3 regions of the Ruegeria sp. CF4 genome follow, and region 2 is predicted to be linked to each of the others. Evidence: riboswitches for the same ligand, from Rfam matches in the RefSeq annotation. Region 2 holds a riboswitch; each other region holds the start of a gene.

Region 1 (9,820 bases), on a different contig from region 2:
GGCGGTGATGGCTACTTGTTGCATCGCGTCCGATAGCGGCGTCAGCAACAAGGCGCGTTTGCGGATCAGGTGCAGCACCGCGCGGCGGGCCGAGCGGGGGCCGAGGCCCGGCAGCTTGGCCATCAGGTCGATCAGATTGTCGATGTCACTGTTCGAACTCACTGCGCGTTCTCCTGCAAATGGGCCGGACTTGGGTGCCCGGCCTCGACTCCGTCAGGAGTGCCTATCAGAACGGCAGCTTGATGTCGGCGGGCAGGCCCATGCTTTCGGTAAGCTTGGCCATCTCTTCCTGCGAACGCTCGGCGGCTTTGGTTTGCGCATCCTTGATCGCAGCCAGGATCAGATCCTCGACCACTTCCTTGTCGTCGCCGTTGAAGATCGATGGGTCAATATCGAGCCCTTTGAGCTCACCCTTGGCCGTGGCTGTGGCTTTGACAAGACCGGCACCGGATTCGCCAACAACCATCAGATTGTTCAGCTCTTCCTGCATCTCGGTCATCTTGGTCTGCAGGTCCTGTGCGGATTTCATCATCTTGGCCATGTCGCCCAGACCGCCGAGTCCTTTGAGCATCGATATTCTCCTGTAAATCGCGTTGCCGTCTAAATACGGGTGGCGCGGACCCGGCACAAGGGGCGAGGCGTGTCCCGTCCGTCGCCAAAGTCTTTGGGAAGGCCCTTCCGCCGGTTGAGCCTCACAGGTTTCGCCTCGACCTCAATCCTCCTCGAACGGGTCCCATTCGTCTTCGACCTCAGGCAGGGCTTCGGTTTCGACCTGCGCCGCGCGTTGCTCAGGGGTTTCGATCTTGGTGATTTTGGCCTTAGGGAATTGCGCCAGCACCGCCTGAACCAAGGGGTGTTCGGTGGCCACCTGCTTCAGCGCCAATTCTGCCTCATCGCGAATTTCAGCAATCGTTGCTGCATCGCCATCGGATACAATCGTCACGGCCCATCGATTACCAGTCCAGCGCTGCAAAGCTGATCCGAGCCGAGGGGCAAGGTCCGCGGGCGCATGGGGGGCGGGAGTAAACTCGATCCGACCCGGCTGATAGGAGACCAGACGTACACCGTTTTCAACTTCGACCAGAAGCTTGACGTCCCGATTGATCCGGATCAGTTCGGCCACATGGTCGAAAGTAGGGTAGCGGGCCAGAGCGTTCGCCACGTCCTGGGCCAACGCTGCCGAGGGCGCGCCAGCTGGGTTGCGCGTTGCCGCATAGGTCGTTTGCGTCGCAACGGGGGTTGAGACGTTGCTCTGCGTGGCTGCCGGCAAGCCGCCTCCCGGCCCTCCGTTTGGAGGAGGCATGGGCGCATCCTGAAGGCGTTTTATCAACTCCTCAGGGCTGGGCAGGTCGGCCACATGAGTGAGGCGGATCACGGCCATTTCGGCGGCCATCATCGCGTTGGGCGCGGCGGCAACCTCTTCGAGTGCCTTCAGCAGCATCTGCCACATGCGGGTCAACACGCGCATCGGCAGGGCATCTGCCATCTGCTGGCCCCGGGCGCGCTCATCGGGCGAGACGGTAGGGTCTTCGGCGGCGTCTGGCGTGATCTTCACCACCGAGACCCAATGGGTAATCTCGGCAAGATCACGCAGAACGGCCAGCGGGTCTGCCCCTTCGGCATATTGGGCGCTGAGCTCGGTCAGGGCACCGGCAGCGTCGCCGCGCAGGATCATATCAATCAGGTCGAGTACCCTGCCACGATCCGCCAAGCCCAGCATCGCGCGCACCTGATCGGCGCTGGTTTCGCCTGCGCCATGGCTGATCGCCTGATCCAGCAACGAGGTCGCGTCGCGGGCAGAGCCCTCGGCGGCGCGCGTGATCAGCGCCAGCGCATCTTCGGCGATTTGCGCGCTTTCGGCATCTGCGATCTTGCGTAGCAGGCCGATCATATCTTCGGGCTCGATCCGGCGAAGATCGAAGCGCTGACAGCGAGAAAGCACCGTGACCGGAACCTTGCGGATCTCGGTGGTGGCAAAGATGAACTTCACATGCTCGGGCGGTTCCTCAAGCGTCTTGAGCAGCGCGTTGAAGGCGCTGGTCGAGAGCATGTGAACCTCGTCGATGATGTAGATCTTGTAGCGGGCCGAGGCGGCGCGATATCGGACACTGTCGATGATCTCGCGAATATCATTCACGCCAGTACGGCTGGCGGCGTCCATCTCCATCACGTCGACATGGCGGCCCTCCATGATGGCCACGCAATGTTCACACTGGCCGCAAGGTTCGGTGGTGGGTTTGCCTTCGCCATCTGGGCCGATGCAATTCATGCCCTTGGCGATAATCCGGGCGGTGGTGGTTTTACCGGTGCCGCGGATGCCGGTCATGATGAAGGCCTGCGCGATGCGGTCGGCCTCGAACGCGTTTTTCAGCGTGCGCACCATGGCGTCCTGGCCAACCAGATCGGCGAAGGTTTCCGGGCGGTATTTTCGGGCAAGCACCTGGTAGGCGGGGCTGGGCGTGTCGGTCATGTCTGCTTTCGCGGATTCGAGTTCCGCCGCAGCGTAGAGGCCGCCGCCGTCCGCGTCCACCGCCCGACCGGATGATTTTCGTTTTGGAATGCGAGACGGGGCGGTTAAGATCAGACACTTGAAGACCAGTAGAAAGATCTTCTGATTAACGTTTCGGGGGGAACGTAGAATGTCTCAGATGATTATCCATGCACTTCAGGTTGGCGGAGGAACGCTCGCGCTGACATCGATGCCGGGTCGGGGTGGCGATTATCAAGGCGATCTGGATGCCGTGGCCGATTGGAAGCCCGGCCTGATCCTTTCAATGGCAACCGAGGTCGAGATGATACTCGATGGCGCCAGAGACTTCGGTATCGACGTCCGGAACCGTGCCTGCCGATGGGTTCATCTGCCGGTCGAGGACTATGGCACGCCATCACCCGAGGTGGACGAACGTTGGGTCGAAGTCAGTGCCGCAGTGCGTCATGCGCTGTCCGGTGGCGGACGCATTTTGATTCACTGCAAGGGCGGATGTGGTCGATCTGGTATGGCTGTACTGCGTTTGATGATAGAATGCGGCGAGCATCCGGATGCAGCGTTGCAAAGGCTGCGCGCGTTGCGCCCCTGCGCTGTTGAAACCGACGAGCAGATGGAATGGGCGATCGCGCCCGCCGGTATTCTGGCTGTGGGCTGACTTGTCAGGCAGACGGTCGGTATTCGGGTTGCACCGACGTAGTCTGGGCAAGCGTCAACACTTCGAGCATCGCGCATGGCGGGTTCGACAAGATATTTGTCGACAGTGCTTCGGTCTCGGTGCCGAACAAAAGGTCTGCGTAGCTGTCCAGATGCTCTATCGCTTCGTCTGATCCAGCGCCGCAGAACACTCTGATTTCGTCGGCGCGCGCGCGAAAACGGGCGGTGCACCCGTCCGAACAATGCGCCAGTTCGCTACTGCCCTGAATCTCGAATTCTGTAGTCGCCGCAGGGGCTGATTCCGCCATCGAGGTGGCCAGCGCCCGTGCGATTCGCGCCAAAGCCGGACAGGTTTTCCCCGTCCTTTGGCAAATTGTTGCCGAGAACTGGTGGGTTCCGGTTTTCCATATCATGATGCGCCCTCCGCGCGTGGGCTGAGGGTGTGAAACAGGTGGGACAGCACAGTGCAGTCTGGACCTGCCCGGACACCCCGCCCGAGTTTCAGTTTCGGTTCCGATGGCAGGTCTCCTGACTTGCGGGTCATCGCTTTGCCGACCTTCCCAGCCCTCAAGGCCAGTGGCGCTACGGCATTGCTCTCCGCTTACAGTTGCGGGGGCAGTCGCGGATTTGGTCCGTTCCGGATATTACCGGGCAGGGCCGCACCGTGTTCCCTTTTCATCCCGGCCTCGAACGAGGGCGCGGGAACCATCACCACATCGCTAGCGGTTGCGCACTTCCCGAGTCAAGCGGATTGAATGCCACAAGCTTACCTTTGGTCCAGCCACGTCAACCTTGACTCGAACGCGATCGAGTGAACTGATCGGTTCAGATAACGCATGAGGATCAGATGTTGGACGCGCGGCAAACCGTGATGACCGAGGAGTTCCGGTTTCCCGCCGGGTCCGCGATGCTGTCCGCCCGCTTGTATCTGCCTGCGACCGATCCGGAAACGGTTGTGGTCATTAACAGTGCCACAGGCGTGCCACGAGACTATTATCAGCATTTTGCGCGTTGGCTGGCAGCTGAGCGCGGGATGGCCTGCCTGACCTACGATTATCGGGATTTTGGTCACTCGCTGACCGGGCCGCAGAAGGCCTCGACCGTGACAATGGCAGACTGGGCGCTGGTCGATATCCCTGCTGCACGGGCCGAGATGCGGCGGCGGTTTCCGGGTGCCAAGCTATGGAGTATTGGCCACTCGCTTGGTGCGATGCTTGGGCCGGTGCAATCGGATATCGAACAGATAGATCGGATGATCTGCGTCTGTTCAGGTCTAGTGACGCTCAAAGATCACCCGTGGCCTTACCGCGCGCTGGCTGCGTTGTTCTGGTATGGCCATGTGCCGTTGTTGGTCCGTGCTCTGGGATATCTGCCGGGCAAGGCGGTCGGTTTTGGTGAGGATCTGCCCGCGTTGATCTATTGGCAATGGCGCAAGTGGTGCACGGCTCCCGACAGCTATCTGCCCGAGATCGGAGAGACGCTGCCTCAGGCCCGTTGGTCCACCGCAGGCGGGCGTGTTGATCTGTTCGCCTTTGAAGATGATGAGATGGTACCACCCGCAGCCGTGTGGCGGCTGGCCGATCTTTACGGCTCAAATGCCCATCGTCACCTGTTGTCGCCGCAGGAATTTGGTTTGCCAAAAGTTGGACATATCGGAGCGTTCGCCCGACGAAACGCAGCGGTTTGGCCCCGCCTGATCGACTGACCAGACGGGACGTTGCCTCACAGCTTCTTGCGCGACTTTTTCTGCTGCGTGACACTACGCACCATCTTGCCGAACGCTTTGTCCCGCGCGCGGGATTGAGCGATGGTTTCCGAGTTGCGCTGATCCTCGCGCCGCAACTTACGCCAACGCTCCAGCCGGGACGGGTCAAGCGTGCCGCTTTGGACCGCGACCTGAACCGCACAGCCGGGCTCGGTTTCGTGCTGGCAATCCGAGAAACGGCAATTCAGGCTCAGCTCCGTGAGGTCCGAGAAGACCTCATCGACTCCGTCCTGTGCATCCAGCAAACGCAGCGCCCGCATGCCGGGCGTATCGATCAGCCAGCCACCATTGCGCATCTGATGTAACGCGCGCGCGGTCGTGGTGTGCCGGCCCCGTGCGTCATCCTCGCGAATGCCCGCCGTGGCTTTTTCCTGCCCGGTCATGCCATTGGCCAGCGTGGTTTTACCCACTCCGGATGAGCCCAGCAGCGCACCGGTCTGACCCTTTGGGCACCACGAAAGAACCTGTTCGATCGCAGCCGGGTCCAGTGCATTGATCGCCAACACAGTCAGAAACGGATCGATGGCTTGCGCCTTTTTCACAAAGGTCTCGGGTGCATCGGAATTGTCGGCCTTGGTCAGCACGATCACCGGATAACACCCGGCCTGATGCGCAAGCGCCAGATAGCGTTCCAGCCGGGGCAGACTGAAATCGGCATTGCATGAGCTGACGATGAACAACACATCGACATTCGCGGCGATTAATTGTGCCGAAGCACCTGTGCCCGCAGCGCGACGCTGCAGCAGGCTGCGCCGGTCCAGCAGGTGGTGCACGCGTCTATCATTGTCTGCCAACACCCAGTCCCCAACCGCATAGTCGCCGGTGGGGTGGTTGGGGGTCAGCAACGGGATCTCGCCGTTGGGGCCAAGCCCGATCAACCGATCCCGATGAACGGCTGTGATGCGAAAGGGATTGCAGGTTGGGTCAGCCACGTGTTGCGCGGCAAAATGTGAGGACCATCCGAGGTCCGATAAAGAAAGAGACATTGGTCTGCCTGTTGTCAGAAACAGCGTGTCCGACGGATGGCGATCGCGCATCCGCTGGTCATGTGTTCAGGCAGTCAGAAGATCGTGTCGGATCAGAACCCGGCTGCCCGAAGGGTCATTGCTACAATCATAAAGCCCTCCTGTGGCTCAGGGGTTGATAAAGTGAGAGGCTGGACATCGACCCAAGCGGGACTCGTTGTGGCTGCTTCCTTCCGGACCTGACCAGGTTGGCGAGGCGCTCGCCCGCGCCAACCTCTCGACCCCTCATATAGGCCCGCTGCGCCACATTGGCAACCCGTCAGAGGGTCAGTTGGATAGGCAGGAACCCGTCTTCGTCCAAAGGCAGAACGCAGGGGTCATACTCGGCCAATTCATGCAGATAGGCCTGGGCGGACGGGCCGGTGGTCAGAATAGCTCTGGCTCCGTTTGTCGGCCTCAGAATGAACGGGCGCGGCGCTTGCTCCAGCGGGTCATATGACAGTTTGCCCGCCAGATAATCACGCAGCACATCATGAATGAGCCGCGCAGGCAGCGTGATCGGATGGGCATGTGGAATCGAAGGGAAATGCCCGCCGCCATTGGCGCGGTAATTGTTCGTTGCGACAATGAACTTCTGATCTGGAGTGATCGGATTGCCGCCCACCTTCAGCGAACGGATTCGGGAATGGGCCGGATTCGTCAGACGGCCAGCAGCGTCGAATCGTGCCGGTTGCGAGAGGTCGATCTCGTAAGTTGCGCCGTGCAGAACGTCGAAATTGAACCCTGCACGCTTCGGGTTGATCAGGTGCGAAGGCTGATCGGCCGAGAGCTGATTGAGCACTCCGGCAGACATCTCCAGCCAGTCGCGCAGTTGCTCTGCTGTCACCTGCACCGCACGCAGCTCATTGGGAAAGACATGCAGATCGGCCACATGGCGGACCGAGATCTCGCCTGCGGGAACGTCGGTAAAATACTCCGGGCCTCCACGGCCTCCGGATTTGGCGGGTGCCGCGGCCGAGAGAATCGGAAGGCTCTCCCATTCGGTACTGGCCAGATGGAACCGTACGGCAGCAGCCTGAGCCGCCGCCAGCAACGCAAGTCCTCGGTCTAAGGCGCAATAGGTGAAATAGCTGTGCAACGCCTTGGGCACCGACCCCACGGGTTCAGAGACGCGTTTGCGCGTTTCCGCATGACCTATGGCAAAAAGTTGTTTCAATTCGGGGTCTTCCGGCATCGGCCCGGTTGCCGTTTTGATCGGGGTTGCACAGACTTGGCTTTCAACAATGCGCCAGCGGTGCTCCGCATCCTGTTTCAACTCAAGATCGATTACACCCAGATGCGAGCCCCCCCATCCCGGCATCACAACCGGTTTTCCATGTACCAGCCCTTGCTCGTGATCCACATGAGGCAAACCTTCATGCGCCTTGCCGGGCAGCGTCAGATGAGTATGCCCGGCAATGATCGCATCAATTCCCTCTATTGCGGCCAGAGGGATTACTGCATTTTCCATCCCGGCTTCGGCTTCCGCCTGATCCAACCCCGAATGGGCCAACGCCAGTACAAGATCACTGCCCTGACCGCGGAGGTAAGATGCCGTCTGCGCGGCTGCAGTCAGAATGTCGGTGACCTCTACCTGCTCCTGCAACACATGCGCCTCCCACCGAATGGTTTGCGGCGGCAGAACGGACAAAACGCCAATACGGAGCGGAACATCTTCGTCATCTACGGAAACCGTCCGCTGCAGGATCGCGTGAGGGACCCAGCCCTGAGGCGTGTGTGTTGTGCGCATATTGCTGCAAATCATCGGACAGGCGATCTGAGCAGCAATACGATTTACCAGATTCAGCCCGAATCCGAAATCGTGATTGCCCAACCCGATCGCGTCATATCCCAAAGCGTCGAATGCCTGTGAGAGCGGATGTATCTGGGTTGCGACGTCCGAGGCCCATTCTCCAAGCGAAGTGCCCTGCAACGAGTCACCATTGTCGAACAGCAATACCAGCGCGCCGTCGCACCGGGCCTGATCTCGGGCCGTTCGGATCAGGCTGGCAGTGCGGGTCAGACCCCGGCTCGTCTCGGGAATGTCGGAATAATAGTCAAATGACGTCAAATGCATATGCAGGTCGGACGTGGCCAATATCCGAACCTTTGCACAGGAATTACGCGTCTGCATTTGACGCGCCGAATTATCGTGTTTCAAAATTTCAACTTCTGACTGTCATCGTAACAGATTTTTCACCATGAGGTGGACTTAGTGCAAATTCCGGGGCAATGCTGCGGTCTTTCGGCGGCAGATCAAAAATATTTTGTTTGCTCAAATTCCGTTGCACCGACAGCACAGACATGGCAGCCCTTGGCGCGGCAGGCGAGGACAATAGGCATGAAACGCGCAGAACAGGTCACTTTTGGCGGCTCGGGCTTGAACCGGGCGGGATTGTTGCGGAGCGATCCAGAGAAGCTGGCGCAGGCCTATGATGATCCCAAGGCGCGTTGTTTGCTGCTGTGGCGTGGCAAGGTGCTGGTGCAGGGTGAAGCCCTGGACAAGCTGGCGCTGATCACGATGGACCACGAGATTTTGCAAAATGGCCGGGATGGAGTGATCGAAAAGCCTATTCTGTTGGGTCTTTCGGACGATGCCGTACCTTTGTTCGCTATGGATATTTCCGGCTGGACGGCCGAAGGATTGGATTTGGCCAGTGTCGGAGAATTCGTGGATCGCAGTGAACAGCAGCACCCCGATCTGCCTGAGGGTCATGTCTTTGCCGAACTGCGTCGCATCATGACGCGCCTCAGCGCACGCGATGCAGAGCTCGCGGCGACGGCCAAGGCGGTGATCGGATGGCATGAGACGCATCGGTTCTGCGCTCGATGCGGTGCCGCCAGTGATATCTCTCAGGGCGGATGGCAACGCAGTTGCTCTGCTTGCGGTGGCCAGCATTTCCCGCGCACCGACCCCGTGGTGATCATGCTGATCACACATGGCAATTCGGTTCTGATGGGGCGTTCTCCGGGTTGGCCGGAAGGGATGTATTCCCTGCTGGCCGGATTTGTTGAGCCCGGTGAAACACTTGAGGCGGCAGTGCGGCGCGAGGTGATGGAAGAGGCCGGTGTTCCCGTCGGTGCAGTGCGTTATCTGGCCAGTCAACCCTGGCCGTTTCCCGCGTCCCTGATGTTTGGCTGCGCGGGTGAAGCTTTGTCGCCAGATATCCAGATTGACCCGGTTGAGATCGAAGACGCGATCTGGGTCAGCCGGACTGAAATGATGCAGGCTTTCGCGGGGGATCACCCGACCCTGTTACCTGCCCGCAAGGGCGCGATTGCGCATTTTTTGCTGCAACACTGGCTTGCAGACACGCTGGACTAACGAGAGACTGGCGGCGACGCGAGACAGAGAAGAACCGAGATGCAGTTTTCAGCACAGGAAGATATCGAAGTCCCGATCGACACGGTGTTTGCCATGGTGGCGGATTTTGAGCGTTTTGAGCGCATGGCCATACGCCGCGGGATCGACGTTCGGCGTACTTCCGGGTTTGCATCGCCGCATGCAGGTACGTCATGGGAGACGGTGCTGAATATCCGCGGTAAGCCACGCCAGATTTCAATCGTGCTGAGCGAATGTGAAACGCCGTCGTTGATGCGATTTCAGGCCAGTAGCAAGGGTATGAACGGAGATACTCTTATTGAACTGCTGGCTCTGTCGCAGCGCCGGACACGGCTGAGCGTGATGACGTCGCTGAAAGCAAAGACACTGCCTTCCCGGCTACTGCTGCAATCCCTGAAACTGGGCCAGTCCCGGTTTCGCCGCCAGTTCCAGACACGTCTCAGCGACTTCGCGCGCGAGATGGAAGAACGTCACCTGCACGGGGTTTGATTGAGCAAGAACCTGACCGGTCAACTACCAATGAACAGGTGCTAGCGAATGCGGATAGCCCAAAGATCACAGATCAT
Region 2 (9,820 bases):
CGCATAAGCGCCCGTCATCTCGATCAACGTGCTTTCTGATGCGCCCAGCGCCAGCGCCGGACCCTGCGCCAGATCGCTCGTGATGCCAAAACCGCTGGCCACGGTTCGGACATTTTCCAGCCCCGATATCTCGGCCACCTTAACGGCGGGGATGTTCAGCGAGTTCTTCAGGGCATCTGCCAACGTCACCCGGCCATAGAACTTGTTGGTGTAGTTCTTGGGGCACCACTGACCCGACCCGGGGATGTCGACGCAATAGGGCTCGTCCATCACCGTATCCAACGGCGAATAACCCAGTTCCAGCGCGGTGGCGTAAACGAAGGGCTTAAACGACGACCCGGTCTGTCGCAGCGCTTGCGTAGCCCGATTGAACGCCCCTGACACGCGGGTCTTGCGCCCGCCCACCATGGCACGCACCGCACCATCCGCCGACATCACGACAATGGCGGCCTGTGCCTTTGATCCTTCGCGCACCTTCTCCTGAAAGATGAATTGCAACGCCTCTTCCGCCGACTGCTGAATGCGTTGATCCAACGTGGTACGGATCACAACATCTTCGGTGGTGTTGCGGGTAAAGAATTCTGGTCCGCTTGCCATGACCCAATCCGCAAAATACCCACCGGCACGCGCTGCCGCCGCCTCGGACAGTTCTGCCGGACGGCTGCGGGCCTCGCTAGCCTGCGCCTGGCTCAGATAGCCCTGATCTTCCATCAGACCGACCACCAACCGCGCCCGATCCTGTGAACGCTGCAGGTTATTCGTCGGCGCATAGCGCGTGGGTGCCACCAACAAACCAGCCAGCATGGCGGCCTCTGCCGGGCTGACCTCGGCTGCGGAGATACCGAAATAGCGCTGACTGGCCGCTTCGAATCCGCGTGCGCCCGCCCCAAGGAATGCGCGATTCAGATAGATGGTCAGAATTTCGTCTTTAGAGTATTTCACCTCCATCGCGATGGCATAAACGGCCTCTTTCGCCTTGCGCCACAGCGACCCCTGCCGACAATCCGACTCATAGGCCGCCTCAGACTCCCAATCAGCTGGATTGTATGGAACGCCCAGACACAGCAACTTCGCCGTCTGCTGCGTGATGGTCGAGCCGCCATGGCCCGATAACGGCCCGCGCCCTTCGCTGAGGTTGATCCGCACCGCACTGGCGACACCACGCGGACTGACGCCGAAATGGCGATAGAACCGCTTGTCCTCGGTCGCGATCACCGCGTTCTTGAGATGAGGCGAGACCGTATCCGCCGTGATTACTCCGCCGAACTGATCCCCGCGCCAGGCAAACACCTTGCCATCGCGGTCCAGCAACGTCACCGAACCCTTTGCGCGCCCGTCCAGCAGGGCATCGACGTCGGGCAAAGAAGAGTAGACGACGCCGACCGCCAGCGCCAGCAGCAGGCCCGCGACGGCACCCACCCGCCACGTGATTCCCCAGAACAGGCGCCAAATCCAACGGAACAGACGGCGGAAGATACCGCCCCCCTTGCCGCCCGAACTGCGGCGCGGTTTCCGGCGCGCCGTCTTGCGTGTGGCGGTTTTGCGCGCAGCCGCTTTCTTGCCCGCCGGTTTGGCAGACCGCTTGGTTGCCGCAGGCTTGCGACCCTTCGAGGGGTATCTTTTGTCCGCGACCAATGTCGGCTTGCGGCGCTTGGACTCAGTCATGCTCAAACTCTGCCCGTTTATGCTTTTGCGTCACCATACCTTGGCAAAGCAGCCATGTAGAGGTGTGAATTTCCGGCATTTCCCCTCGCTAAACTGCCTATTTTTTCATCTCGTCACGCAGTTTGTGCAAAAATTGTGCAACTTTTCGCTCTTTTTCCCAGCGTCACCCCTCTGGAATCGTTTCCTAACGCGCGATGTCACGCTCTTTTTCTGCAGGTGCAAAATACCGGTCTGTCCGGGACGATAGAGGGGAAAGACGTGAAACTGATCATTGCGACAATCAAGCCGTTCAAGCTCGAGGAGGTGCGCGAGGCACTGACCAACGCGGGCGTGCGCGGCATGATGGTGACCGAGATCAAGGGCTTTGGCTCGCAATCCGGCCATACGGAAATTTATCGGGGCGCGGAATATGCTGTGAACTTCGTGCCCAAAATCAAACTCGAGATCGTGGTGCCCGCCACCATGGCCGACCAGATCGTCGAGACCATCACCACAACAGCCAAAACCGGCAAGATCGGTGACGGCAAGATATTCGTCCTCGATGTCGAGCAGGCCCTGCGCGTGCGGACCGGGGAAACCAACGAGGACGCGCTTTAAGCGCCCCGCTTCCAAAACATTCGAGGACTGACAATGAACCTGATGAAATTCATCATTCCTGCCGCCGCACTTGTTGTGCTGCCGCAGATGGGGCTGGCGCAAGAGGCTGCCGAAGGCGAGGCTGCGCTGCATACCCAATATATCTTCACCACACTGCTGTTCCTGATGGCGGGCTTTCTGGTCTTCTTCATGGCCGCTGGCTTTGCCATGCTGGAAGGCGGTCTGGTGCGTTCGAAAAACGTCGCCATGCAGATGATCAAGAACGTTGCGCTGTTTTCCTTTGCAGCGATCATGTACTGGCTGATCGGCTTTAACCTGATGTATCCCGGCGACGGCTGGACCATCGCTGGCTGGCTGGGGCCCTTCTTCTCGACCACGCAGCTTGACGCCGTTGGCGTTGCGCCCGCTGATGCAGCGCTCGACTACGCATCGATTGGCTCGGATTTCTTCTTCCAGTTGGTGTTTGTGGCTGCAACCGCCTCGATCGTCTCAGGTGCGGTGGCAGAGCGGATCAAGCTGTGGCCCTTCCTGATCTTCGTCATCGTTCTGACTGGTGTTCTGTACCCGATCTCAGGGTCCTGGCAGTGGGGTGGCGGCTGGCTGTCCGAAGCCGGTTTCTCGGACTTTGCCGGCTCGACCGTTGTACACTCGGTTGGTGGCTGGGCCGCTCTGGCAGGCGCCATCATCCTTGGCCCGCGTATCGGCAAGTATAAAGATGGCAAGGTACATCCGATGCCCGGTTCAAACCTGGCGCTGGCCACTTTGGGTACATTCATCCTGTGGCTGGGCTGGTTCGGCTTCAACGGAGGCTCACAGCTGGCAATGGGTACTGTTGGGGACGTGTCCGACGTGTCGCGCATCTTTGCCAACACCAACATGGCCGCAGCCTCTGGCGCCGTCGCCGCTTTGATCATGACACAGGTCATGTACAAAAAGCCCGACCTCACCATGGTTCTGAACGGCGCGCTGGCCGGTCTGGTCTCGATCACGGCGGAGCCGCTGGCCCCGACCCTGTTCGGTTCGCTCTGGATCGGTGCCGTCGGCGGTATCATCGTGGTCTTCGCAGTTCCGATGCTGGACAAGTTCAAGATCGACGATGTCGTGGGTGCCATCCCGGTTCACTTGTTCGCCGGTATCTGGGGCACCATTGCCGTGATCTTCTACGGTGAAGCAAGCCTGATCACTCAGCTGACCGGCATTGTCGCCTACGGTGTGTTCACCTTTGTCAGCGCGCTGATCCTGTGGGTGATCCTGAAATCCACTCTTGGCATCCGCGTCAGCGAAGAGGACGAGATCAACGGCCTCGACATGGCGGAACTGGGTATGGAAGCCTATCCGGAGTTTTCGAAGGGCTAAACTTCCCCATCAAAGCACAATCAAAACCGGGCGTCCGCGCCCGGTTTTTTTATTTATCCCCGAGAATTGTATTTCGTCGAAGTGCCGCTTTTCAAAATGGTGCCCCTATGAAACCGTCTGGGGGGAACAATTGAATGGCGACAGCAATGCACTCTTCTCGCAATCCTCGAATTAATTTACCCCGGCTACGCGACATAGGATGGTCACTTTGGGATCCTATTGGGTTACTAGCCCCCGGAGATTGCTGGCAAGATGAGCAATCCGAACCCTTCGCGGATGAGTACGATACGTATCTTATGTCAGTAGCTGGCCAACTGCGCAACGGTAGCACCCAAACTGATGTTGCCAACTATTTGATATACATTGAGGTTGAGCATATGGGCCTTTCCTATATGCCAGGAGTTGAGCAACGTGCAAAGGCAGTTGTCTCCGCCATCGCTGGTAACAAAGAAATATGGTCATAGCCGAGCGGGTAAGATGACTTTGAGAAAACCCAATACAAATCTCACTGAACGCTGCGCTAGTTTGCGCAGCGTTCAGCAAACCATTTTCGTTGGAATCAGACCCCGACGTCTACAATCGCCTGCGCCAGAATTGGCACGGTGGTCGCGTTCAGACCGGCGATGTTCAGGCGGCTGTCGCCAACCATGTAGATCCCGTGATCGTTGCGCAGTTGCTCGACCAGTTCAGGTGCCGCACCAAGGCGCGAGAACATGCCGCGGTGCTGTGCGACAAAACCGAAACGATCCGACCCGCTGAGACGTTGCAATTCGTCAGCCAGTTGCTGACGCAGACCCAGCATGGACAAGCGGACCTCTTCCAGCTCGGCGGCCCAGTCGGCGCGCAGCGCGTCATCATTCAGGATCGTCGTTACCACGCGCGCACCATGATCTGGCGGAAACGAGTAGTTCTGACGGTTCAGGAAAGCCAGTGTCGATTGGTTCAGAGCCGTTTGCGCCGCATCGTCGCTGATCGCCATCAGCAGACCGGTCCGTTCGCGGTAGACGCCGAAGTTCTTCGAGCAGGACGCCGCGATCAGGCAACGCTTGACCGATGAGGCAACCAGACGGGTCGCCTGCGCATCCTCTTCAAGGCCGTCGCCGAAGCCCTGATAGGCGATATCGATCATCGCTACGAGGCCTCGCTCGTTGATCAGGTTCACGACCTCCTGCCACTGCACCATGTTCAGGTTGGCTCCGGTCGGGTTGTGACAGCAGCCGTGCAGCAGAACCACATCGCCCGCATTGGCGGTTTTCAGGTCCTCGATCATGCCGTCGAAATCGACGCCGCGGGTTTCACCGTCGAAATAACGATACTGGACCGTCTCGATTCCCAGATAATTCAGGATCGACAGATGGTTCGGCCAAGTCGGGTTAGACACAAAAACACGGGCCGACGGATTGGCCATGCGGATCATCTCAAACGCCTGACGGCAAGCACCGGTGCCGCCCGGCGTCGCCACGGCGGCGATGTTGGCGCGCGGGACCGATGTACCCAAAATCAGACCGATCATGGCATCGGCATAGGCTGGGTCACCGGCCAAACCGGTATAGGCCTTGGTCTCCTGCTCTTCCAGAATGCGCTTTTCAGCCGCTTTCACGGCGCGCATGACCGGGGTGATGCCCTCAGCGTTTTTATAAACGCCAACCCCCAGGTCAATTTTCTGATCGCGCGGGTCATCGCGATATATCTGCATCAGCGCCAGAATCTTGTCGGCTGGCTGTGGCTTGAGGTTCTCGAACATCAGTTCTCTCCGGTTGCGACGGGCAGGGTTGGGAAGGCACCCCATTCAGCCCAGGAGCCGTCATAAAGCGAATGATCTTTTTTACCCATGCGCTCAAGCGCAAGGCTGAGGATCGCAGCCGTGACGCCCGAGCCGCAGGATGTGATTGCGGGTTTCGACAGATCTACGCCTGCGGCCTCGAATATGGCGCGGCACTCTTCGGGCGACTTCATGGTGCCATTTGCATTCAGCAGCGTACCAAAGGGCACATTGTGAGAGCCCGGAATATGACCCGAGCGCAAACCTTCGCGTGGTTCTGGCGCTGTTCCGGCAAAGCGGTCAGTTGAGCGCGCATCGATGATCTCATGATCGTTCAGCTTGGCCGCAGCTGAAACCTGCGTCACGTCACGCACCAGATGGTTTTGTACGCGAACGGTCATATGGCGATCGCGAACGACGGGCGGCAGGTCCTCGATCTCGCGACCTTCGGCCTGCCATTTCGGCAGCCCCCCATCCAGAACGGCAATATTGTCCTGACCCATCAAACGGAACAGCCACCAGACGCGTGCGGCAGACATCAGCCCAGCCCCGTCATAGACCACGACCTGATGGCCGTCGCCCACCCCCATCGCCCGCAGGCGGGACATGAATTTCTCGACCGGAGGTGCCATATGCGGCAGGTCCGAACGGTGATCGGCAATGTCATCAATGTCAAAGAACCGCGCACCGGGGATATGGCCTGCATCATACTCGGCCTTCGCATCGCGGTTCTGCGCGGGCAGATACCAGGACCCGTCCAAAATCCGCAGATCCGGGTCCTTGAGATGCGCGGCCAGCCAGTCTGTGGATACGAGAGTTTTCGGATCGTCCTGCATCAAAGCCTCCCCTGAGCGAGCTTGGATTTTCCCTATATGGGCACGGCCAAACGTTCAAGTCACGCCGCAGCTCAGAACCCGCGCGGGGAACGTTTTTTTCCAACCACATGCTTGGCGTGCTTGACAGGCAGCATTCTGTGGCAGAAATCTGTGCGACATGGTTCCCAATGGGGTTTCCCCAGAGGGATGAAAAGGGAATCCGGTGCGACAAATCCTGTCAATTCCGGAACTGCCCCCGCAACTGTAAGCGGAGTATCGCCCCATCAGGGCCACTGACCGAAATGATCGGTTGGGAAGGCCGGGATCGATCCTAATCCGCGAGTCAGGAGACCTGCCATGCACAAACCGGGCATCCGCCCAATTTCAACACGTTTCTACCGTCGGGTGTGACGGTAAGGAGAACAAACTATGCATATCGAACCGGGCGTCGTTAACGGCGCCAAACTTGTCCTGAGCTATGCCACCGCGGCCGGGGCAGGGCTTTATAGTCTGAAGCTGGCGTGGGAGAGCGTCAAAAACAGTGGTGTTGCAAGCCTTGCAGTGCGGTCTGCCCTGACAACCGGCCTTGTTTTCACATTCTTTGAAGTTCTGCCTCATTTCCCGGTGGGAGTGTCAGAGGTGCACTTTATTCTGGGCTCGACACTGTTTCTTTTGTTCGGTGCCGCCCCGGCTGCGATTGGTCTGATCCTGGGCCTCTTTGTTCAAGGGTTTTTCTTGGCACCCTTCGATCTGCCCCAGTTCGGAATGAACATGACGACGTTGCTGGTGCCTCTGTTTGCCCTGCAGGCGTTGGCAAACCGCGTCATTGCGCCGAATACGGCCTATGTTGACCTCAAGTATTCTCAGGCACTTGCGCTGTCGACCGCCTATCAGGGTGGTGTCGTACTATGGGTGGCCTTCTGGGCGTTCTACGGTCAGGGTTTCGGTGCCGAAAACATCGCCGCCGTGGCCAGCTTTGGCGGAGCTTACATGATGGTTATCCTGATTGAGCCCCTGGCCGATCTTGCCGTTCTTGCGGCTGCGAAATCCATGAAGGGTCTGAACAAGCTCGGCCTGTTCACGCCACGTCTTCTCAGCGCAGCCTAAACATCCCGCGCCGCGCACTACTTTGCGCGGCGCAACCTGAAATGCTGAATGATCCCGATCATGCTGATCAGAATCCAGAACCCCTCGATCAGCATCGACGCCAGATTGAAATTCTCGAGCAGCGAATAGACGATCAGAACCGACCCCAAGAGGTTCACCACCGGAAACGCGAGATCGTCAGAGTTCATCATCCGCATCTGTGTCGCAAAATAGGCCGCGACCACGATCAAAGCCCCAAACGAGCCAATAGCGTCGACGATGGTGAGGCTGTCGAGAACTGCAGTCATGAATGGGCCTTGCCGTTTTCAGAATACTCGTTGTGCTGGGCGTAGTGGTGCATGTTCAGGAATGCGGCACCCTCTGCACCCGCGCGGTATCCATGGGGGATATCAGCGGCAAAGCGCAAGCCCTGTCCGGCCTGCAAAGATACCCATTCCCGATCGCGTAGAATCTCGAGCGTACCTGAAAGAACAAACACCTCCTCGGTCACACCAGCGGCATGGGCGGGGGATTCGTGGCTTTGGTTCGGATGCAAGCTGACGTGAAATGTCTCGGCCCCTAGGGCGGGGTCGAAGGGAAAGACGATCTTGACCTCTATGGTCCCGGGGAAGGTCACGGTCTGGAAAACAGACGGGTCGCCCAGCGCCGTATCGATCAGCGCGCTGAGTGGTAGCTGGAAGCCTTTGGCGATTTTCCACAAGGTCGCGATGGTGGGGCTGGATTCGCCGCGCTCTATCTGGCCCAGCATGGCTTTGCTGACCCCGGTCATTTCAGCCACCTTCGACAGGCTCAGCCCGGACGCCGTCCGCACGTCCCGTAATTTCAGCGTTATGTCGTCCGGTGCCATATCATCAACTTCCGAATCCTCTTGTACGTTATAGCGCACATGTGATACGTGCGCTATAACGTACGAACCCCAAGACATGCAACCCGAGGCAAAAGGGAAACAGCATCATGCCATTGTACCGATCCAGAACCTCTACCCATGGCCGCAACATGGCCGGTGCCCGCGGTTTGTGGCGCGCCACCGGTATGGGCGACGATGATTTCGGCAAACCGATCATCGCTATCGTAAACTCGTTCACCCAGTTTGTGCCCGGTCACGTCCACTTGAAGGACCTCGGCCAGATGGTCGCGCGCGAGGTCGAGGCAGCCGGCGGTGTCGCGAAAGAGTTCAACACCATCGCGGTCGATGATGGCATCGCCATGGGCCATGACGGGATGCTGTATTCGCTGCCCTCGCGTGAGGTGATCGCGGATTCGGTGGAATACATGGTCAACGCGCATTGCGCCGACGCGATGGTCTGTATCTCGAACTGCGACAAGATCACCCCCGGCATGTTGATGGCGGCCATGCGCCTGAACATCCCGGCCATCTTCGTCTCGGGTGGTCCGATGGAAGCGGGCAAGATCGATATCGCCGATCTGGACGCCAAGAAAATCGACCTTGTGGATGCGATGGTAGCCGCTGCTGACGACCGCTTCACCGACGAACAGGTTCAGCATATCGAGGAAAACGCCTGCCCCACCTGCGGCTCGTGTTCGGGCATGTTCACTGCCAACTCGATGAACTGTCTGGCCGAGGCGCTGGGTCTGGCACTGCCGGGCAACGGCTCGACCCTTGCCACACACGCGGACCGCAAAGAGCTGTTCCTTGAGGCCGGTCGCCGGATCGTCGAGATCACCAAGCGGCACTATGATCTGGACGAAAAAGGCTTCCTGCCACGCGAGATCGCTACGTTCGAGGCCTTTGAGAACGCCATGAGCCTCGACATCGCTATGGGCGGTTCGACCAACACGGTACTGCACTTGCTGGCCATTGCGCATGAGGGCGAGGTGCATTTCACCATGTCCGATATGGACCACCTCAGCCGCGAAGTGCCTTGTTTGTGTAAGGTCGCACCCAATACCGAGAATGTGCATATGGAAGACGTGCACCGCGCCGGTGGCATCTTCTCAATCCTTGGCGAACTGAGCCGTGCGGGATTGCTGCACGAAGATTGCGCAACCGTTCATTCGGCTACGATGGGCGAAGCGATTGCCAATTGGGACATCAAGATCGCCAACAATCCCAAAGCGCAGGAACTGTTCAAGGCTGCACCAGGCGGAGTGCGCACCACTCAGGCCTTCAGCCAGTCGAACCGGTACAAGGAGCTGGATACCGACCGCCAAGGCGGCGTGATCCGCTCGAAAGAATATGCCTTTAGCCAGGATGGCGGTCTTGCGGTACTGTTCGGAAACATTGCCCGCGACGGCTGCATTGTGAAAACTGCAGGTGTTGACGAGAACATCCTGAAATTCACCGGCTCAGCCTATGTCTGCGAAAGCCAGGACCAGGCGGTGAACGACATCCTGACCGGAAAGGTCAAAGAAGGCGACGTGGTCGTGATCCGCTACGAAGGCCCGCGCGGCGGGCCGGGCATGCAAGAGATGCTCTACCCGACCTCATACCTGAAATCCAAAGGTCTGGGCAAAGCCTGCGCTTTGCTGACCGATGGCCGCTTCTCGGGCGGCACCT
Region 3 (9,820 bases), on a different contig from region 2:
CCATCGCCGCCGTGATGACCCGGACGGCCTCTAGCGCTGGGTATGAGCTGGGCCTGTTGGCAGCCGCCGGTACGCTGACCATCATCCCCGGAGCCATCGTCATCTGGTTTGTCCGCAACTACATCGCGCGCGGTTTCGCGATGGGACGTGTGTGAGGTTCGATATGCGTAAACTCCTTCTCACCCTTCCTTTCCTGCCGACCATGGCTATGGCCCAACAGGCCGGATGGGGCAGTGTCGGCCAGCAAGAGGAAAAAGGCTTCTCGTGGACCGACCCCTTGTGGCCCGATTTCTGGATGGCCTGGACACCGGCTACGTTGGCTCTGTTCGTTGGCATCTTCTCGGCCATCGCGTTGATCGGCCTACTAGAGGGGTTCAAGTACCGCGACGGGATCGAACGGCGCGGGGTTCTGGGCCTGACGACCACGCTGGGCGACCGGCTATTCATCACCTTACTCGGTTCCGCTTACATCTTCCTCGCCTGGCTCGGCCTGGTCGGCCAACCTGTCTGGACACCCCTATTCTTGTCCATCGGTTGGGGGATTTTCGTTTTCTGGAAAGTTTAGGCTTTGCGAAACAACGAAAGGATGCTTGTCTGGCAGGCATACTAAGAAATGGCGAAACCGAGACCGATGCGAAAGAAAAAGACATCCAATCTGCTGACCGAAGTGGAACTGGAGTTCATGAATGAACTCTGGGCACTTGGTGAGGGCTCGGTCCGTGACGTTCTTGACCGCCTGCCGCCAGAACGTAATCTGGCTTATACATCCGGCGCGACCATCCTGCGTATTCTCGACGAAAAAGGCTTTGTCGAAAGTCGCAAGGACGGCAAGACGCTGATCTATAAACCGCTTCTGGAAAAAGACAGGTATCAGACACGGTCGCTACAGAATCTGTCCCGTACATTGTTCGACGACACGCCCGCCACGTTGGTCGCGCGTCTTGTCGACGATGCCGGGCTGACAGAGACGGATCTTGAGGACATTCGGGCACTGGTAGAGAGGAGACTGCAAAATGACAGCAGTTAAGCCCGTACTCGACTTCTATCTCGAGCTGAATCTGGTGATGGTTCTGGCATTGTTGATTTGGTTGACGTCGCGCTTCGCTTTGAAACGGACGTCCCTTCAATTCGCGTATTTTGCGCAGCTTCGCGTGTTCAAGATACTGCTTGTCTGCGTCGTGCTCAGCCCGCTGCTGGCGATCAGCCTGGCCGAGTTGTTGCGCATGGCCTTGCCTAACAGTCCTATCGCCCTTGGTGACATCGCGGTCGCGGCGTATCTGCGGGGTGACATCGCCCTGCCAGCCACCCAATTCGAGAGCTTGCTCAACATACGGGAACGTTGGGCGGATAACGTACTAAGTGGCGATTCTGTCTTATCCTTGATTGCGTTTGCTGCAATTGCCACCGGGGCAATTTTTCTCGCAGCGCGCGTGGTACATGCTGCATATCGAATTCGCGGAACCATAAACGCCAGTTTCCTCTGGCGGCGTTCGTCGAAAGTCGACATTCGGCTGTCTGACCGTATATCGGTCCCTTTCGCAGTGCGCGGATTGCGCCGGAGGCACGTTGTCTTGCCTACGCACTTGCTCGACACGCCGGATGAGCTGCGATTTGCCATCGCGCATGAATTCCAGCACGTCCGCGCCGGTGATGTAGAATGGCAACTGATGCTTGAGCTTTTGCGTCCGCTGATGTTCTGGAACCCCGCCTACATAGCGCTGAAGTATGAATTTGAGCGTCTGCGTGAACTGGGTTGTGATCAATCCATTGTGGCAAGACGGCGCTTGAATGCTTCGCACTACGCCAATTGTCTGTTGAACTATTGCGGTCGCATCGTGGCGCGTGATCGATCCTACGTTCTGGACGTCGCATTGGTCAGTGGTGGCCGCGCCAAGCGCGTGTTGCGCCAGCGGGTACTGGCGCTGTCAGATGCGCCTCTTCTGCTTCGCCCGACCAACACTCTGGTATTTGGCAGCACGCTGATATTCGCCGGGATACTGGCTTTCGGCTCAGTTTCAATGCGCCAGACCGACGACTGGAGCCATGACAGACTCATGCTATCGACCGTCGTCAATCTTGAGCGATTGGCCGAAAGAAATCAGGGCAATTAGGCCTGTCCATATTTGCGCCGTCTCAGAAAGCGGCGCAAAACCATGTTTGTGAGCAGGAAAAGAAGCGCAAGTCTGGAACATCATGCGCGCGCAAGACCTGGTCGAAGCGTGTGATATGGCTTGAAACAAGCCAGAACCAGCTTCAATCCTAATGCACCTTTCGCGCTGTACGAAACAGCAACAGGAATACGAATACGGACCCGATTGAGGTGGTCACGATCCCAACAGGCAATTCCTGCGGAGCAAGTAACAGCCTGCTGAGGATATCCGAGCCAGTCAAAAGCGCAGCACCAACCAAGGCCGCCGTGGGCAGTAAATGGCGGTGCAGCGGGCCGGCAATTCCTCGGGCGATATGCGGCACCATCAAGCCGACAAAGCCGATCACGCCAGCCACCGAAACAAAGACGGCGGTCGCGAGGGCCGCGGTGAAGAACATGCTGAACCGCAAGCCCTGCACAGGCACGCCCAAAGTGGTTGCGGTCAGATCTCCTGTCAGCAAAGCATCCAGCCAGCGACTGCGGTAGAGTGAGTAGCTCAGGATCAGTATCAAGCCCGCGCAGACAAGCGGAAAAGTCTCCCAACGAGCGAGGCCCAACCCGCCTAGCATCCAGAAAATCACTGAGTGTGCGGCACGACTATCGCCCGCGAAGATCAGATAGTTTGTAATGGCAGAGAACAGGAAAGACACCGCCAGCCCGGCCAGTATCAGCTTTTCGGGCGCGCTTGTCCGCAGCCCATGCACCAGCGCGAGCACGATACCCGACGCCACCAACCCTCCGCAGAACGCAGCCAATGGCAACGTCCAGAAGCCCAGAATATCTCCGGTTACAGTGATGACGAATACGGCCCCCGCTGCAGCACCTGAAGACAGGCCAAACAGAAATGGATCCGCCAGATCGTTGCGTGTGGTGGTCTGCAGTACGACGCCAACGATACCCAGGCCCGCGCCGATCACCGCTGCAAACAATGCGCGTGGCAGGCGCAGGTCGAAGACGATCCGATGCATCGGAGACATCTCTCCTCCGGTCAGGCCGGTGCCCAGAAGGATCGCCTCGAATGTGTCCGTGATCGGAATCGAGGTGGTTCCATAGATAGTCGAGATCAGCAAAAGGGCAGCCAGAACGACCGCCCCCAGCAAGAGTATCAGGCCCAATCGGCCCATATCAGTTGAGATCCGGATGCATGGCCTTGGCCATTTTCGAGATCGCAGCAATATTCGCCGGTCCCGGAGTGAGCTCTTCATAGCGCAGGCCGATCCAGCGTTCGTTCTTGACGGCATCTGTCTGCGACATCACAGGGTGTTCCTGCAGGAACTTGAAGGTATCTGCCGCGCCATTGCCGGTCTGATAATCCAGTAGCACCAGAAATTCAGGGTTGGCTGCGGCAACCGCTTCCCAAGAGGTACGGCCCCAGCTTGTATCCATGTCGTGCGTAACGCTTTCTCCTCCAGCCGCTGCGATCATGGCGTCAGGAATGGCGAACTTACCCGCCGTAAAGGGCGCATCAGCAGGGCCGTCCAACAGGAACACGCGTGGTTTGGCCAGATCAGCGGTCCGAGCTTCGATTGCTGTCAACTCGTCTTTCCAGCCCGACACAAGCGCTTCGGCCTTGTCCTCGACATGCATGACCTTGCCCAGACGCAAAACATCGTCGAACAGCAGGTTCATGCTGGCTTCGGGGCGATCCTTGTCCAGATGGACGCAGCTTTCGGTCAGGATCATAGTCCTGATGCCGAATGGCTCCAGTGTGCCGGGGGTCACATCTCCGCCCGGCTTCATACCGTAATACCAACCGGCAAAGAACAGGTCAGGTTCGACCGCAACAAGATTTTCGACAGTCGGGTATTTCGGCGCGAGTTCAGGGATATCGCCGCGCAGCGTGTCGAACTCGGGGCTGGTCTTATACCATCCGGTGATGCCGGTCAGACCGACGATCTTGTCCTGCAGACCCAGCGCAAAGGCCATGTCGGTCATATTCATATCATGCACGACCAGACGTTCTGGCGCGGCATCAAAGACAAGCGGCTCACCGCAATTGTCAACCGTCACCTCTTGCGCAGCGGCGCCGCTTGCCATGGCAGTGACCAGCGCCACGGACCAGATTTGCTTCATTGATAGTCTCCTGAGTTTATGTGGAAAGCGTTGTTCTTCGGATGTCCAGAACGGGGATCATGCGGCCTTCGTGATGAAAGCGCAGGTAATCGACACCGAAGGTTTCGCGCACACGTTCCGATGTCAGTACCTCGTCGACCGAACCAAACCCGGTCAGGCGCGTGGATTTCATCAGAGCAACGTGGGTGGCGAATTCAGGGATCATGACCAAATCATGCACGATCATGACGACAGTAATACCCAGATCAGCGACCAGAGACAGCATCCGCCCCTTCGCATCGGGATCCAAATGATTGGTCGGCTCGTCAAGAAACAGCAAAGTCGGGTTCTGTGCCAGCGCCCGAGCGATATGCGCGCGCTGACGCTCACCACCCGACAGTTGGGCCATCTTCTTGTCAGCCAGCGCGCCAAGGCCCGTAATCTCCAATATACGGCTGAGTTCCTGCGCGTGTTCACCTGCAGATCGGTCCGCGCGGATCGGAATCTGTCCGAGCGCCACATAATCCCGCAGCGACAAGCGCCCGTCAGGCATCTCTTGCTGACTGACCACCGCGATCATCCGAGCACGCTCTTTTGCCGAGAGTTGCTTGAGGCTGCGCCCCTTGAGCAAAACATCCCCTAGTGCCAGCCCTTCCGCCCCACACAGCAAATTCAGCAGTGTGGTTTTACCTGCACCGTTGGGGCCCGCGATTGCCAGTATTGACCCTTCGGACAGCTCAAAGGATACGCCTTGCAGCAGTATGTCCCCATTCAAGGCATAATATTCGAGATCCGAAGCCACCAGAAACGGCTGGACGGTCATATCGAAACCTCCTGACTGATCGGGGGCATGCGAGACAAGGTTTTGGTGTAAAGGGCACGCGGACGCTCGCTGGCCTTGGTCCAGCCATCCGGGCTCTGTTGATATTGATGGGCAAACTCGGCCAGGGCTTCGACGTCAATCAATGTCTGGATATCACCAAATAGATACTGCGCCTTGCCGACCGCTTGAAAGCCTACGGTCACGGGATGCGCGCATCCTGCCATGCAATCGACAGCCCGGATCGCAAAATGCTCGGGCAGCTTCGATTGAAGCGTATCATGCACTCCATCCACTGATTGCGCGGCCGCACAGGTCGAACAGATCAGAACAAAATGATCAGGTGCGCCAGGCATATAACCCTCCGCCTCTGCCCAAACGCAGTGCGAAGGTGCTGATTACAGAAACACGTGTATCACGTGCCATCAAAGCCTCCTTCCAGGACGCCCCGCCCCGGCTTGGTTGAACAACTGATGGCAGGTCTCCTGACTCGCGGGTCGGTGCTTGGCCATCCTTCCCGACCCTTGGGGCCAGTGGCTGTTTGGCTTCGCTCGCCGCTTACAGTTGCGGGGGCAGTTACGGGTTTGGCCAGTGTAGACCGCACCGTATTCCCTTTTCATCCCACGGGCGCACCCTTGGGAACCATCACCGGATTCAGTGCCTGAGATCGATGAATGCGTCAATACGAAAGTTATCACGCGTTACCGGTCGGCCGGACACAATCGCGCCACCCGCTCTTTCACGTCTCGGTTGGATTGGATAAGAGGGATCAACCCCTGCAAAGATGCGCGGGACAAACCCTCAGCGCTAAACAATCAGGAGCCCGCTCATGCCGTATCACCGCCTCGCTCTGGTAGCTGTGCTGGCAATTTCATCAACAAATTCGGCGCTGGCGCAATCTGCTGACGACAACCCCTCGGAACTGTTGCTGGAGCTCAATACCGTGCAAAAGGTGAACGGCGCCTGCCGCTTGACCTTTCTGGTTCAGAACGAAACCGGAAGCGATATCGAGAAGGCAGCTTTTGAGACCGTCATTTTCGACAGCTCGGGCCGTGTCGTTACGCTTTCTCTGTTCGATTTTCGGGATCTGCCGGCAGACCGTCCGCGCGTGCGTCAGTTCGGCCTGCCCGATCTCAACTGCGACTCGATCGGGCGCGTTCTGATCAATGGCGCAAACAGCTGCGTTGTCGACGGCTCAGAAAGCGATATCTGTGCAACAGGACTGAACCTTACCAGCCGGATAGATGTGGAGCTTTTGGGATGAACGCGCTTGAAGCATTGCGCCAGATCGTGGCTCTGGGCGGGCCAGTGGTGGCCATTCTGATCGTGATGTCAGTGCTGGCTCTGGCCGTCACGCTTTACAAACTGTGGCAATTCACCGTGACCGGAGTTGGACGACATCGGGTGCTGTCCCAGGCCCTGACGGCATGGGATGCCGGGGATCATCAGACTGCACGCGCGCGATTGGCGAAAAGCCACAGTTATCTGGCCCCATTGGTCGGTGCAGCCATGGATGCGCCCGATCTACCCGGTCTCGATGATCGTCTGGATGCTGAAGCCGGATTGGCCCTGGCAGGGCTGGAGCGCGGTTTTCGCCTTCTTGACACCGTTGCCCAACTCGCGCCTTTGCTGGGGCTGTTCGGGACCGTTCTGGGTATGATCGAAGCGTTCCAAAGCCTGCAACAGGCAGGCAGCTCCATTGACCCGTCGCTGCTTGCGGGTGGCATCTGGGTGGCGCTGATCACCACCGCCGTGGGGCTGGCGGTTGCGATGCCGACCTCAATGGTTCTGTCATGGTTCGAAAGCCGCACCGCGCGCGAGCGGGTCTTTGCAGACAAAGCACTGCGGACCGTGTTGGTACCAGGTCAGCTCGCCAAAGAGGCCGAGGCCATTTCAGCCGTGCCGGAACATGCGTAACCGGGCGCCATTTGTCCGGCGGACCCTGTCGATGACGCCACTCATCGATGTGATCTTTCTGCTTTTGCTGTTCTTCATGCTGACCTCGACCTTCTCAAAATTCGGCGAGATCGAGCTGAGCAGCACGACTGGCGGAACCGCGCAAACCAGCGAACCGTCTGAGCGGGTCTTTCTACAGCTCGGTGCGGAACGTCTTGTGTTGAACGGCACGGCGATAACCTTGGACGATCTCGCGACCGAGATCGAAACCGGGCAGGTGCTCGTCAGCCTCGATACCGATGTCACGGCCCAACGCCTGACGGATCTGTTGGTTCGGCTGCGCGGGCGCGAGGGGCTCAGCGTTCTGGTGCTGGAGTGAGCCGATGATCCGCCAGACCGCCCCCCGCCGAAAACGCGATTCAACCATAGCTCTGATCAACGTCGTCTTTCTGATGCTGATCTTCTTTCTGATCACCGGTACCATCGCACCACCACTGGACCCTGACCTCGACCTTGTGGACACGTCAGAGCTCGAAGGGCGCGAACCGCCCGACGCGCTGGTTCTGCACAAGGATGGAACGCTGAGCTTTCGCGGAACACCTACCGATGCCGAGACCTTCATGGCCGATCATGATGAAGGGCCGGTACGGATCGTTCCGGATCGTGACGCTCCGGGTGCGCGCCTGATCGAAGTCACGGGCCTGTTGCGCCGCAATGGTGCGCCTTCCGTGTTTCTGGTCACAAAACGGACACTGGAATGATCCGGGGATCGATCATAGTTGCCGCGCTGGCCATTCTGGTGTCGCTGATCTTGCACATTCTTGGACTCAGCATGACTGCATCTGTTGAACCGGGTGAACCTGCCGCACAAGGCAATTCCGACGTGGTGGACCTGAGCAACAGCTTCGAAGATCTTGCGGAGGCGTCCAGCGATCCAGTGGAACCCGAACCTGCCGAAACCCCAGAACCGGAAGCAGCCGAAACCCCCACCAGCGAAGCACTGGTTGCGTCCGACGATCCGCAACGCGTTTTTGCCCCCGATTTCGGCGAGGCTGAAACGGTTCAGCCAGAGGTGATCGAACCGCAGGACGCCGAACCGGCTGATCCTTCAGACAGCGAAGAACCTGCGCGCGCTGATGCCGAGACTGCAGAGCCGACTTCCGTTGATGAGGTTGCTGAAATCCCGCAAGGCGAACCGGCCACGGAACCAGAGCCGGCAGAAGCCGAAGCGCCCGCCCCCCCGGTCATCGCTGCGCTGGAGCCGGAGGAGGAGGCGGATATTGCCGCTTCAGAGCAGGCGGTAACCGAGTCAATCCGTCCACGCCTACCTGATCGCACACCCAGCGAAGCGCCCGAAGGCGCGGCCGACAGCTCGGACCAATTCGCCGAATTGCGCTTTCCGCAACAGCTCATCGAGTCGCCACTAACGACCTTTCAACGCCAGGGCACCGATGCCTTTACCCGCGGCGATCGTCAGCGTCAGTCGGGCGGGCGCGGGCCGGGTAATTCCAACACCACCAACTATGCAGGGCTGGTACTGGTGCATTTGAACCGGACCCCTGCAGTCTTTGTGTCCGAGCGCGGATTTGCGCGGGTTTTCTTCCAGATCGACCCGGATGGCTCACTCGCTTGGGTCGAGATAACCGACAGTTCCGGTTCAACCCAGATCGACCGCGCCGCAAAAGAGCAAATCCGCAGAGCAGCCCCTTTCCCGCCGCCTCCGGGTGGAGTGAGTCGAAAACTCTCTTTCTACTATCAGAATGGCTGACCTTCAGGTCTCATTAACCATTGTCGGCTTTTGAAGAATAATAAAACGCGATCGCCTGCGCGCGGTTCTTGATCGATAGCTTCTCATAGATGTTCGACAGGTGGAACTTCACTGTATTGGTCGAAATTTGCAGCTCTTTCGATAACTCCCGGTTGGACATGCCGGTCGCCAAAGCTTCAAGGATCGCCAGTTCCTTGCGCGACAGCGTCTGCAACGGGTTTTGTTGCATCTTGCGCACGTCGATGAACGGAAAAACCATCTTGCCTTTGGCCACATCTACGCAGGTTTCAAGCAGGCCTTCGACGTCACCAGAGCGCGGTGCGAACCCGGCAGCCCCCGCCTGCATGGCCTGACGCGGCACATCCCCGGCTTCATCCCCATAGACCACAAACCGCGGGGCGTTGGCCTGTTCACGCAAAACCTCGATCAGTTTGGCTGCGCCCAACGCGGGCAGTTCCCAAGATACTATCCCCACTGCAACCGGGATGCGCATGACCGTACCAAGGAAGCCTTCGGCCGTAGCCGAGGTCGCCACGAGCGAGAATCGCGGATCACGCTCAAAGATTTCGGACATAGCCGAGAGGACCAGAGGGTTGTTGTTGGCCAGCATGACATCGATGGGGCGCTGTAACGTCTCGGTCATTGATTTCCTGTCCAATTTCGCAAGAACCCATCCATATGGGTAGGTACTATGTTGGTATACATCAGCATATTTACCTATTTGGGTAGTAATTTACCCATCCAAATAGGTATCCCAAAGCAGTAGTAAGTTACGTTGCGCAATGACGCAAGTTTCGGTTCTCCTCCAAGGAAAGGCGATCAGCGGGGCGAAACTTGTCCCTGCCGCCGCGGAGGAACATATGACTTTTCAAATCTACCCCAGCCTCGAAATCCCGGAAACCCTGGCCGCAGGTCCCGGACCGGGAAACACCGATGCCCGCGTTCTGCAGGCCTTTGCCCGTGCCGGTATCGCTGATCACATGCACGGTGATGTTCTGCGCGGGATGATCGAATGCAAGCACATGCTGCGCGAGATCTGGGGCACATCAAACGCTTATACATTTGCCGTCGCAGGTACGGGGTGGAGCGGCCTCGACACCATGTTCTCGGCCGTCATGCCAGGCGACAAGGTCGT

What was found. Region 2 has a riboswitch for cobalamin ahead of ACR0NF_RS06650 (energy-coupling factor ABC transporter permease). Riboswitches for the same ligand answer to the same signal wherever they lie in the genome.
Region 1: it holds a riboswitch for cobalamin, as region 2 does, so the genes downstream of both, ACR0NF_RS15455 (hypothetical protein) here and ACR0NF_RS06650 (energy-coupling factor ABC transporter permease) in region 2, are expected to answer to the same signal.
Region 3: it holds a riboswitch for cobalamin, as region 2 does, so the genes downstream of both, ACR0NF_RS12420 (DUF1636 family protein) here and ACR0NF_RS06650 (energy-coupling factor ABC transporter permease) in region 2, are expected to answer to the same signal.

The regions. Positions count from the first base shown of each region.
Region 1 covers NZ_JBQFRJ010000007.1:124,867-134,686, forward strand. The annotation lists gene recR (recombination mediator RecR) at 1-162, opposite strand, end outside; gene ACR0NF_RS15440 (YbaB/EbfC family nucleoid-associated protein) at 227-571, opposite strand; gene ACR0NF_RS15445 (DNA polymerase III subunit gamma/tau) at 713-2,470, opposite strand; gene ACR0NF_RS15450 (protein-tyrosine phosphatase family protein) at 2,640-3,143, shown strand; gene ACR0NF_RS15455 (hypothetical protein) at 3,148-3,555, opposite strand; cobalamin riboswitch at 3,644-3,867, opposite strand; gene ACR0NF_RS15460 (alpha/beta hydrolase family protein) at 3,990-4,847, shown strand; gene rsgA (ribosome small subunit-dependent GTPase A) at 4,865-5,893, opposite strand; RNA gene ffs (signal recognition particle sRNA small type) at 6,054-6,152, opposite strand; gene ACR0NF_RS15475 (bifunctional 2',3'-cyclic-nucleotide 2'-phosphodiesterase/3'-nucleotidase) at 6,192-8,045, opposite strand; gene nudC (NAD(+) diphosphatase) at 8,253-9,236, shown strand; gene ACR0NF_RS15485 (SRPBCC family protein) at 9,276-9,743, shown strand; gene ACR0NF_RS15490 (chloramphenicol phosphotransferase CPT family protein) at 9,792-9,820, shown strand, end outside.
Region 2 covers NZ_JBQFRJ010000002.1:404-10,223, reverse strand. The annotation lists gene ACR0NF_RS06675 (transglycosylase domain-containing protein) at 1-1,665, opposite strand, end outside; gene ACR0NF_RS06670 (P-II family nitrogen regulator) at 1,924-2,262, shown strand; gene ACR0NF_RS06665 (ammonium transporter) at 2,296-3,618, shown strand; gene ACR0NF_RS06660 (amino acid aminotransferase) at 4,178-5,362, opposite strand; gene sseA (3-mercaptopyruvate sulfurtransferase) at 5,362-6,216, opposite strand; cobalamin riboswitch at 6,358-6,569, shown strand; gene ACR0NF_RS06650 (energy-coupling factor ABC transporter permease) at 6,625-7,302, shown strand; gene ACR0NF_RS06645 (CBU_0592 family membrane protein) at 7,320-7,589, opposite strand; gene ACR0NF_RS06640 (helix-turn-helix domain-containing protein) at 7,586-8,149, opposite strand; gene ilvD (dihydroxy-acid dehydratase) at 8,257-9,820, shown strand, end outside.
Region 3 covers NZ_JBQFRJ010000005.1:1,458-11,277, reverse strand. The annotation lists gene ACR0NF_RS12455 (carbohydrate ABC transporter permease) at 1-155, shown strand, start outside; gene ACR0NF_RS12450 (DUF2160 domain-containing protein) at 164-565, shown strand; gene ACR0NF_RS12445 (BlaI/MecI/CopY family transcriptional regulator) at 632-1,027, shown strand; gene ACR0NF_RS12440 (M56 family metallopeptidase) at 1,014-2,111, shown strand; gene ACR0NF_RS12435 (FecCD family ABC transporter permease) at 2,260-3,273, opposite strand; gene ACR0NF_RS12430 (ABC transporter substrate-binding protein) at 3,275-4,222, opposite strand; gene ACR0NF_RS12425 (ABC transporter ATP-binding protein) at 4,239-5,024, opposite strand; gene ACR0NF_RS12420 (DUF1636 family protein) at 5,021-5,377, opposite strand; cobalamin riboswitch at 5,480-5,683, opposite strand; gene ACR0NF_RS12415 (hypothetical protein) at 5,851-6,285, shown strand; gene ACR0NF_RS12410 (MotA/TolQ/ExbB proton channel family protein) at 6,282-6,938, shown strand; gene ACR0NF_RS12405 (ExbD/TolR family protein) at 6,970-7,296, shown strand; gene ACR0NF_RS12400 (ExbD/TolR family protein) at 7,301-7,678, shown strand; gene ACR0NF_RS12395 (energy transducer TonB family protein) at 7,675-8,685, shown strand; gene ACR0NF_RS12390 (LuxR C-terminal-related transcriptional regulator) at 8,699-9,328, opposite strand; gene ACR0NF_RS12385 (aminotransferase class V-fold PLP-dependent enzyme) at 9,546-9,820, shown strand, end outside.